DNA from 2 places in the Tepidimonas sp. HKU77 genome. Region 1 is predicted to be linked to the other one. Evidence: predicted binding sites of a transcription regulator. Region 1 holds the regulator's gene; the other holds the start of a gene.

The links. The regulator FNR, encoded in region 1, switches genes on or off when oxygen is low (the NO sensors DNR and NnrR bind a similar motif). The targets are predictions, from matches to a motif close to TTGATNNNNATCAA.
Region 2: the regulator FNR is predicted to act here: its motif matches at 1,671-1,684, upstream of clpB (ATP-dependent chaperone ClpB).

Annotation. Positions count from the first base shown of each region.
Region 1 is NZ_CP187300.1:567,229-570,632, reverse strand. It holds gene ccoG (cytochrome c oxidase accessory protein CcoG) at 1-620, shown strand, start outside; gene ACPP3B_RS02665 (nitrogen fixation protein FixH) at 687-980, shown strand; gene ACPP3B_RS02660 (hypothetical protein) at 1,016-1,339, shown strand; gene fnr (fumarate/nitrate reduction transcriptional regulator Fnr) at 1,314-2,036, opposite strand; gene hemN (oxygen-independent coproporphyrinogen III oxidase) at 2,247-3,404, shown strand, end outside.
Region 2 is NZ_CP187300.1:93,927-97,330, forward strand. It holds gene clpB (ATP-dependent chaperone ClpB) at 1-1,604, opposite strand, end outside; gene ACPP3B_RS00400 (molybdenum cofactor biosynthesis protein MoaE) at 1,707-2,189, opposite strand; gene ACPP3B_RS00405 (MoaD/ThiS family protein) at 2,194-2,445, opposite strand; gene ACPP3B_RS00410 (bifunctional diguanylate cyclase/phosphodiesterase) at 2,498-3,404, opposite strand, start outside.

The DNA.
Region 1 (3,404 bases):
ACTGCATTGACTGCACACTGTGCGTGCAGGTGTGCCCCACCGGCATCGACATCCGCAATGGTCTGCAGTACGAGTGCATCGGTTGCGGTGCCTGCGCCGACGTCTGCGACGAGGTGATGGAGAAGATGGGCTATCCCAAGGGGCTGGTCAAGTACTCGACCCAAAACGGCATGGCCAACCACTGGAGCCGCGCCCAGATGATCCGCCGGGCGTTTCGTCCGCGCGTCTTGATCTACAGTGCCATTTTGCTCACCATCGTGGCGGCGCTCGGTGTCAGTCTGTGGATGCGGGTACCGCTCAAGGTCGACGTCATCCGGGACCGTGGCGCGCTGGCCCGCATGGTCGAGATGGGCCGGATCGAAAACGTCTACCGCGTGCAGTTCATGAACGCGTCCGAGTCCGAGCGCGAGCTGCAGGTGGCGGTCGAGGGCTTGCCGGGGGTGACGCTCGCGTCGGATCCCGTCGTACATCTGCTGCCCACCGAGGTGCGCTCGGTGCCGGTACGTGTGCAGGTTCCCCCGGGGTTGCAGCCCGGCTCTCACCCCATCGTTATGACTTTCCGCACCGCCGACGGCTCGATCGCCGTGCGCGAGAAAACCACCTTCCTGATACCCCGATGACCCCCCAGGGTATTCGGGTTGATCCGTATCCCAAAGTACTCGCCAAAGGCCTACACTATGTCCACCATGTCTGGTACGCCCTCCGCGTCATCCGCCCCTTCCCGACCCTGGTACCGCGAGCCCATGGTCTGGATGGTCATCGGTGGCCCCTTGGTGGTCGTGATCGCGTCCATCGTGACGGTCACGATCGCCGTGCGCAATCCAGACCCCGTGCTGCCGCGCGAGGCGATGCCGGCGCCGGTCGCGGTCGCGCCGGAGCGCATGACGCCGGAGGAGCGCCTGCAGGCCGAAAAAGCGGTGCTGCCTGCCAACCAGGCGCGTAACCACGTCGTGTCCCCGACGTTGCCTAAAGACGATTGAGGCGGCGCGGGGCAACAACAAAGAGGAGACTGTCGATGCTGGCCCAACGCGTGATGTGGATTGCTTGGCCCGCTTTTTTGATGGCGGCTGTGATCGAAATGGTGGTGTTCGCCTTCGTCGATCCCCACGATCTGCACTGGGCGGGCGAATCGCTCGGTTGGTCGCGGCAGGCGGTCTACACGGTCGCGTTCTTCATTTTTTGGGCGCTGACCATGGCGTCGAGCGCGCTTACCACGCTGTTGTCGCTGTCGCCGTGGGAAATCAACCGCTGCCCGGTGCCGCCAGATCAGCGCCCGGCTGACTGCGCGCGCAACGCGCCGCTCAACTCCCCGCTTAATTCTCCTCGCGGCTCTGGTTGACAATGGCCGCGAGCGCGTCCGGGTCGAGGATGCGAACGTAGCGCTGCTTGACTTCGATGATGCCCTCGTCCTGAAAGCGCGAAAACGTACGACTGACCGTCTCGAGCTTCATTCCCAGGTAGCTGCCGATTTCCTCGCGCGTCATGCGCAACACCATCTCGGTGCGTGAAAAGCCGCGCGAATGCAGGCGCTGCACGAGGTTGAGCAAAAAAGCCGCCAGTCGTTCTTCGGCGCGCATGCTGCCCAGCAATAGCATGACGCCTTGATCGCGTACGATCTCGCGGCTCATGATGCGGTGTACGTGGTGCTGCAGCGTGCTGAACTCGCGCGAGAGCTGCTCGAGCTTGTCGAATGGCAGCACGCACACCTCGGCGTCTTCGAGCGCCACGGCCGAGCACGAGTGCTTGTCCTGCACGATGCCATCGAGCCCCAGGATTTCGCCCGCCATTTGAAACCCGGTGACCTGATCGCGGCCGTCCGCCGTCGTGACCACGGTCTTGAAAAATCCGGATCGTACCGCGTACAGCGACGTGAAGCCGTCGCCCGCGGCAAACAGGGTCCCGCCCCGCCGCACCCGGCGACGCGTGCTGATCAGGTTGTCGAGCTGCTCCATCTCGTCCGGCTTGAGGCCGACCGGGATGCAGAGCTCGCGCAGGTTGCAGCTGGAGCAGGCGACCTTGATGCTGTGCAGATCCATGAGGCGATGGGGGCCGGTGTGAGGCAGAGGTGGGTGAAACGAGGCGCAGACTCGCCATGAACGATATGCGCCCGATCATAACAACCCGATGCGCGTGCCGCCCCGTGCGGTGGGCCCATGCCCTGCAGGGTTTTGGGGAACGTCGCTCCCGCAGGGGGTTTGACTCACGTCAACCCACGCAAGGCTACGCTGGTGCACAGTTCGTCGCCTATGGAGCTGCCCGCCGTGAAACACGTCATCGACGAAGATCTGCTGCGCCGGTTCGACATTCCGGGCCCGCGCTACACGTCCTACCCGACGGCGGACCGGTTTGTCGAAGCGTTTACCGAGCGTGACTACGTGCAAGCCCTGCAACAGCGGCGAGCGGGGTCGCTGGCGCTGCCGCTGTCGGTGTATGTACACATCCCGTTTTGCGAGTCGCTGTGCTACTACTGCGCATGCAACAAGGTGGTGACCAAGCACCACGAACGCGCGGCGGAGTACCTGCGCTACCTGTCGCGCGAGCTGGAATTGCAGACCGAACACGTCGGGCGCGGGCACCGCGTGACGCAGCTGCACCTTGGGGGGGGCACGCCGACCTTCCTCAGCGACGCGGAGTTGTCCGACCTGATGGCGATGATCCGGCGCCACTTCGAACTCGTCCCTGGGGGCGAGTATTCGATCGAGGTCGACCCCCGCACGGTGACCGCGCAGCGCTTGGCCCATCTGCACCAACTGGGGTTCAACCGCCTGAGTTTTGGCGTGCAGGACTTCGATGGCGCGGTGCAGCGGGCGGTGCACCGGATTCAGCCGGCCGAGCAGGTGTTCGCCCTCGTGGCCGCGGCGCGCGAGATCGGCTTTGAGTCGGTCAACGTCGACCTCATTTACGGACTGCCTCAGCAGACCCCAGAGTCGTTTCGGCGCACGCTCGAGCTCGTCGAGCGCCTGCGGCCGGATCGCATCGCGCTCTACGCTTATGCGCATCTGCCGGCGCGCTTCAAGCCGCAGCGGCGCATCCACGCGGCGGAGTTGCCCAGTCCGGCGGACAAGTTGGCCATGTTGTCGCTGTCGCTCGACCATCTGAGTGCCGTGGGTTATGTGTACGTGGGCATGGACCATTTTGCGTTGCCCAACGATGCGCTGGCGGTGGCCAAGCGGCAGGGGCGGCTGCACCGCAACTTTCAGGGCTACAGCACGCAGCCCGATTGCGACCTGATCGCGCTGGGGGTATCGGCCATTGGCCGCATCGGCGCCACCTACAGCCAAAATGCCAAGACGCTGGAGGAGTACTACGACGCGCTCGACCAAGGGCGGCTGCCCATCGTGCGCGGGCTGGCGCTGACGCGCGAGGATCTGTTGCGCCGCAGTGTGATCATGGCCATCATGTGC
Region 2 (3,404 bases), 470 kb from region 1:
GCGCCGACCTGCGTGCGCAGCAGTTTGAAGCCCTTGGCGCCGTCCTTGCCGGCCTCGCGCGCCTGCGCCTCCTGCAGCCGGCGCTCCAGCTCCGGCAGGCGGCCGTACTGCAGCTCGGCGACCTTGTTGAAGTCACCCTTGCGCTTGAGCTCCTCGATCTGGAAGCGGATGCGGTCAATCTCCTCCTTGATCTGCGCCGAGCCCTGCACCTGCGCCTTCTCGGCCTTCCAGACCTCCTCCAGATCGGCGTACTCGCGCTCCAGCCGCGCGATCTCCTCCTCGATCAGCTCCAGCCGCTTGCGCGAGGCCTCGTCGGTCTCCTTGCGCACCGCCTCGCGCTCGATCTTGAGCTGGATCAGGCGCCGCTCCAGCCGGTCCATCACCTCGGGTTTGGAGTCGATCTCCATCTTGATGCGGGCCGCGGCCTCGTCGATGAGGTCGATGGCCTTGTCTGGCAGGAAGCGGTCCGTGATGTAGCGGTGCGACAGCTCGGCTGCGGCAACGATGGCCGGGTCGGTGATCTCCACCCCGTGGTGCAGCTCGTACTTCTCTTGCAGACCGCGCAGGATGGCGATCGTGGCCTCGACGCTGGGCTCGTCGACCAGCACCTTCTGGAAGCGCCGCTCGAGCGCCGCGTCCTTTTCGATGTACTTGCGGTACTCATCCAGCGTGGTGGCGCCGATGCAGTGCAGCTCGCCGCGCGCCAGCGCCGGCTTGAGCATGTTGCCCGCGTCCATGGCGCCTTCGGCCTTGCCCGCGCCCACCATGGTGTGGATCTCGTCGATGAAGAGGATGATGCGCCCTTCCTCGGCCGCGATCTCTTTGAGCACCGCCTTGAGGCGCTCCTCGAACTCGCCGCGGTATTTGGCGCCGGCCAGCAGTCCCGCCATGTCCAGCGCCAGCACGCGCTTGTCCTTGAGCGTCTCGGGCACCTCGCCGTTGACGATGCGCTGCGCCAGCCCCTCGACGATGGCGGTTTTGCCCACACCGGGCTCACCGATGAGCACCGGGTTGTTCTTGCTGCGCCGCTGCAGGATCTGGATGGTGCGGCGAATTTCGTCGTCGCGCCCGATGACGGGGTCCAGCTTGCCCTGACGGGCGCGTTCGGTCAGGTCGAGGGTGTATTTTTTCAGCGCCTCGCGCTGGTTTTCGGCTTCGGGGTTGGTCACTTTTTCTCCTCCTCGCACGGCTTCGATCGCCGCCTCTAGGGACTTGCGCTGCAGGCCCGCCTGCCGCGCGGCATCGGCCAGCGACGTCTTGGCATCGGCCAGCGCCAGCCAGAACAACTCGCTAGCGATGAACTGGTCACCGCGCTTGATGGCCTCTTTTTCCATCGCCTGCAGCACGGACACCAAATCGCGGCTGGCCTGGACTTGCTCCTGGCCCTGCACCTGGGGCAGGCGGTTGACGGCGTCTTCGGCCGCCTTGCGCAGCGCCCCGATGTTGACCCCGGCACGCGTGAGCAAGCCGCGCGAGGTGTCTTGCTGCAGCAGGGTCAGCGCCACGTGCGCCGGCTCGATGTACGCATGATCCTTGCCCAGCGCGAGCGATTGCGCGTCGGACAAGGCCTCTTGAAACGAACGGGTGAATTTTTCGATGGACATGGAAAGCTCCGTGATTCGACTGTGCTTCCATGTGGGGGGTTGTGCCGCGTTTTCAAGGCCGCGGCCTTGATCGCCATCAAAAACGCGCCACGTGACGGGCACTCAGGCGTTGCGCGCGGCAATGCCCCAGCGCGCCAGCGCCGCGTCGTCGCTGACGCGCGCATCGACCCAACGCGCCCCCTGTGGGGTGTGCTCTTTTTTCCAGAACGGCGCCTGGGTCTTGAGGTAGTCCATCAAAAACTCGCACGCCTGGAATGCCTGGCCGCGATGCGCCGAGGCCACGGCCACCAGCACGATTTGGTCCTGCGGCTGCAGCGCCCCCACGCGGTGGATGACGCGCACACCCAGTATGTCGAAGCGCCGTGCCGCCTCATCGATCATGGCGTCGATGGCGCGCTCGGTCATACCCGGGTAATGCTCCAGCTCCATGGTGGCCACCGAGGCCCCGTCGTTGCGATCACGCACCGTGCCCACGAAGGCGCACACCGCGCCCACGGTCGGCTGGCCGGCGCGCAGGGCGGTCACCTCACGCGCCAGGTCGAAGTCCTCGCTCTGGATGGCGATAAAACGGTGCGCGAGTGCCATGGGCCTATCCTCCAGTGACGGGCGGGAAGAAGGCCACTTCGGCGCCATCGTGCAGCGGCGTACCCTCGTCCGCCATGACCTGATCGACCGACACGCGCACGGCGCGCCCGCGGCCCAATGCCTCGGCCCAGACGCCACCGCGCGCAATCAGCGCGTCGCGCAACGCGCCGACGTGGGATGCGTCGGTGTCCAGCACCTCGGCGGCAGTGCCCACGGCCTCGCGGATGGCGGCAAAGTAGCGCAGTTGGATCTTCATGGACGGTCGTTGAATGAGGGTCAGGGTACCTATGCGGTGCTCGTGACCACGATCATAGCTTGGGCATTTGGCCCGCGGGCACGGCGAGCCAGGCCGACAACGGGCATGCCGGCGCCCACAGGTATCCCTGCGCACGCCGCACGCCGCGCTCGGCCAGAAAATCGCGCTGGGCCACCGTCTCGACCCCCTCCGCCACGAGCTCCAAACCGACCGCACGCCCGAGCTGGATGAGCGACTCGACGAGCGCGTCGGCCTGCGCGGACGTCCCGATGTCGCGCACGAAGCTGCCGTCGATCTTGATCGTGTCCAGCGGCAGGGCACGCAGATACGCCATCGAGGCATAGCCAGTGCCAAAGTCGTCCACCGCCAATCGCACCCCGCGCGCCTCCAGCACGCGCAGGCGGTCCCGCGCCGGTTCGCTGTCGAGCAGCACACTCTCGGTGATTTCCAGCTCCAGCCGGTGGGCAGGCCAACCGCTGCGCGTCAGGCGCGACAACACCTCGTCCACGAACCGTTCCACCTGGAGCTGACGGGGTGAGACGTTGACCGCCAGCCGGCCGAGCGTCCAGCCGGCCGCGTCCAGGCGCTGCCCGTGCTCCAGTGCCAGATCCAGCACCAGCAAACCCAGGCGCTCCATCAGTCCGCCATCCTCTGCCAAGGGAATGAAGGTCGAAGGCGACACCCAGCCCCACTGGGGATGCTGCCAGCGCAGCAAACCCTCGGCAGCCACGATGCGGCCGTCCTGCAAATCCACCTGGGGCTGCCACCACAGCTCGATGGTGCGCTCGGCGATCGCCTGTGCCAACGCTTCGCGCATGGCGCGCGCCTCGTGTGTGGCGTGGCTGAATCCCGCCTCGTACGCGACCACGCGACCGCGTCCCCCTGTTTTGGCGCGGTACATCGCCTCGTCCGCATGGCGCAACAGCGTCACGGCGTCCAGCCCATCACGCGGTGCCAGG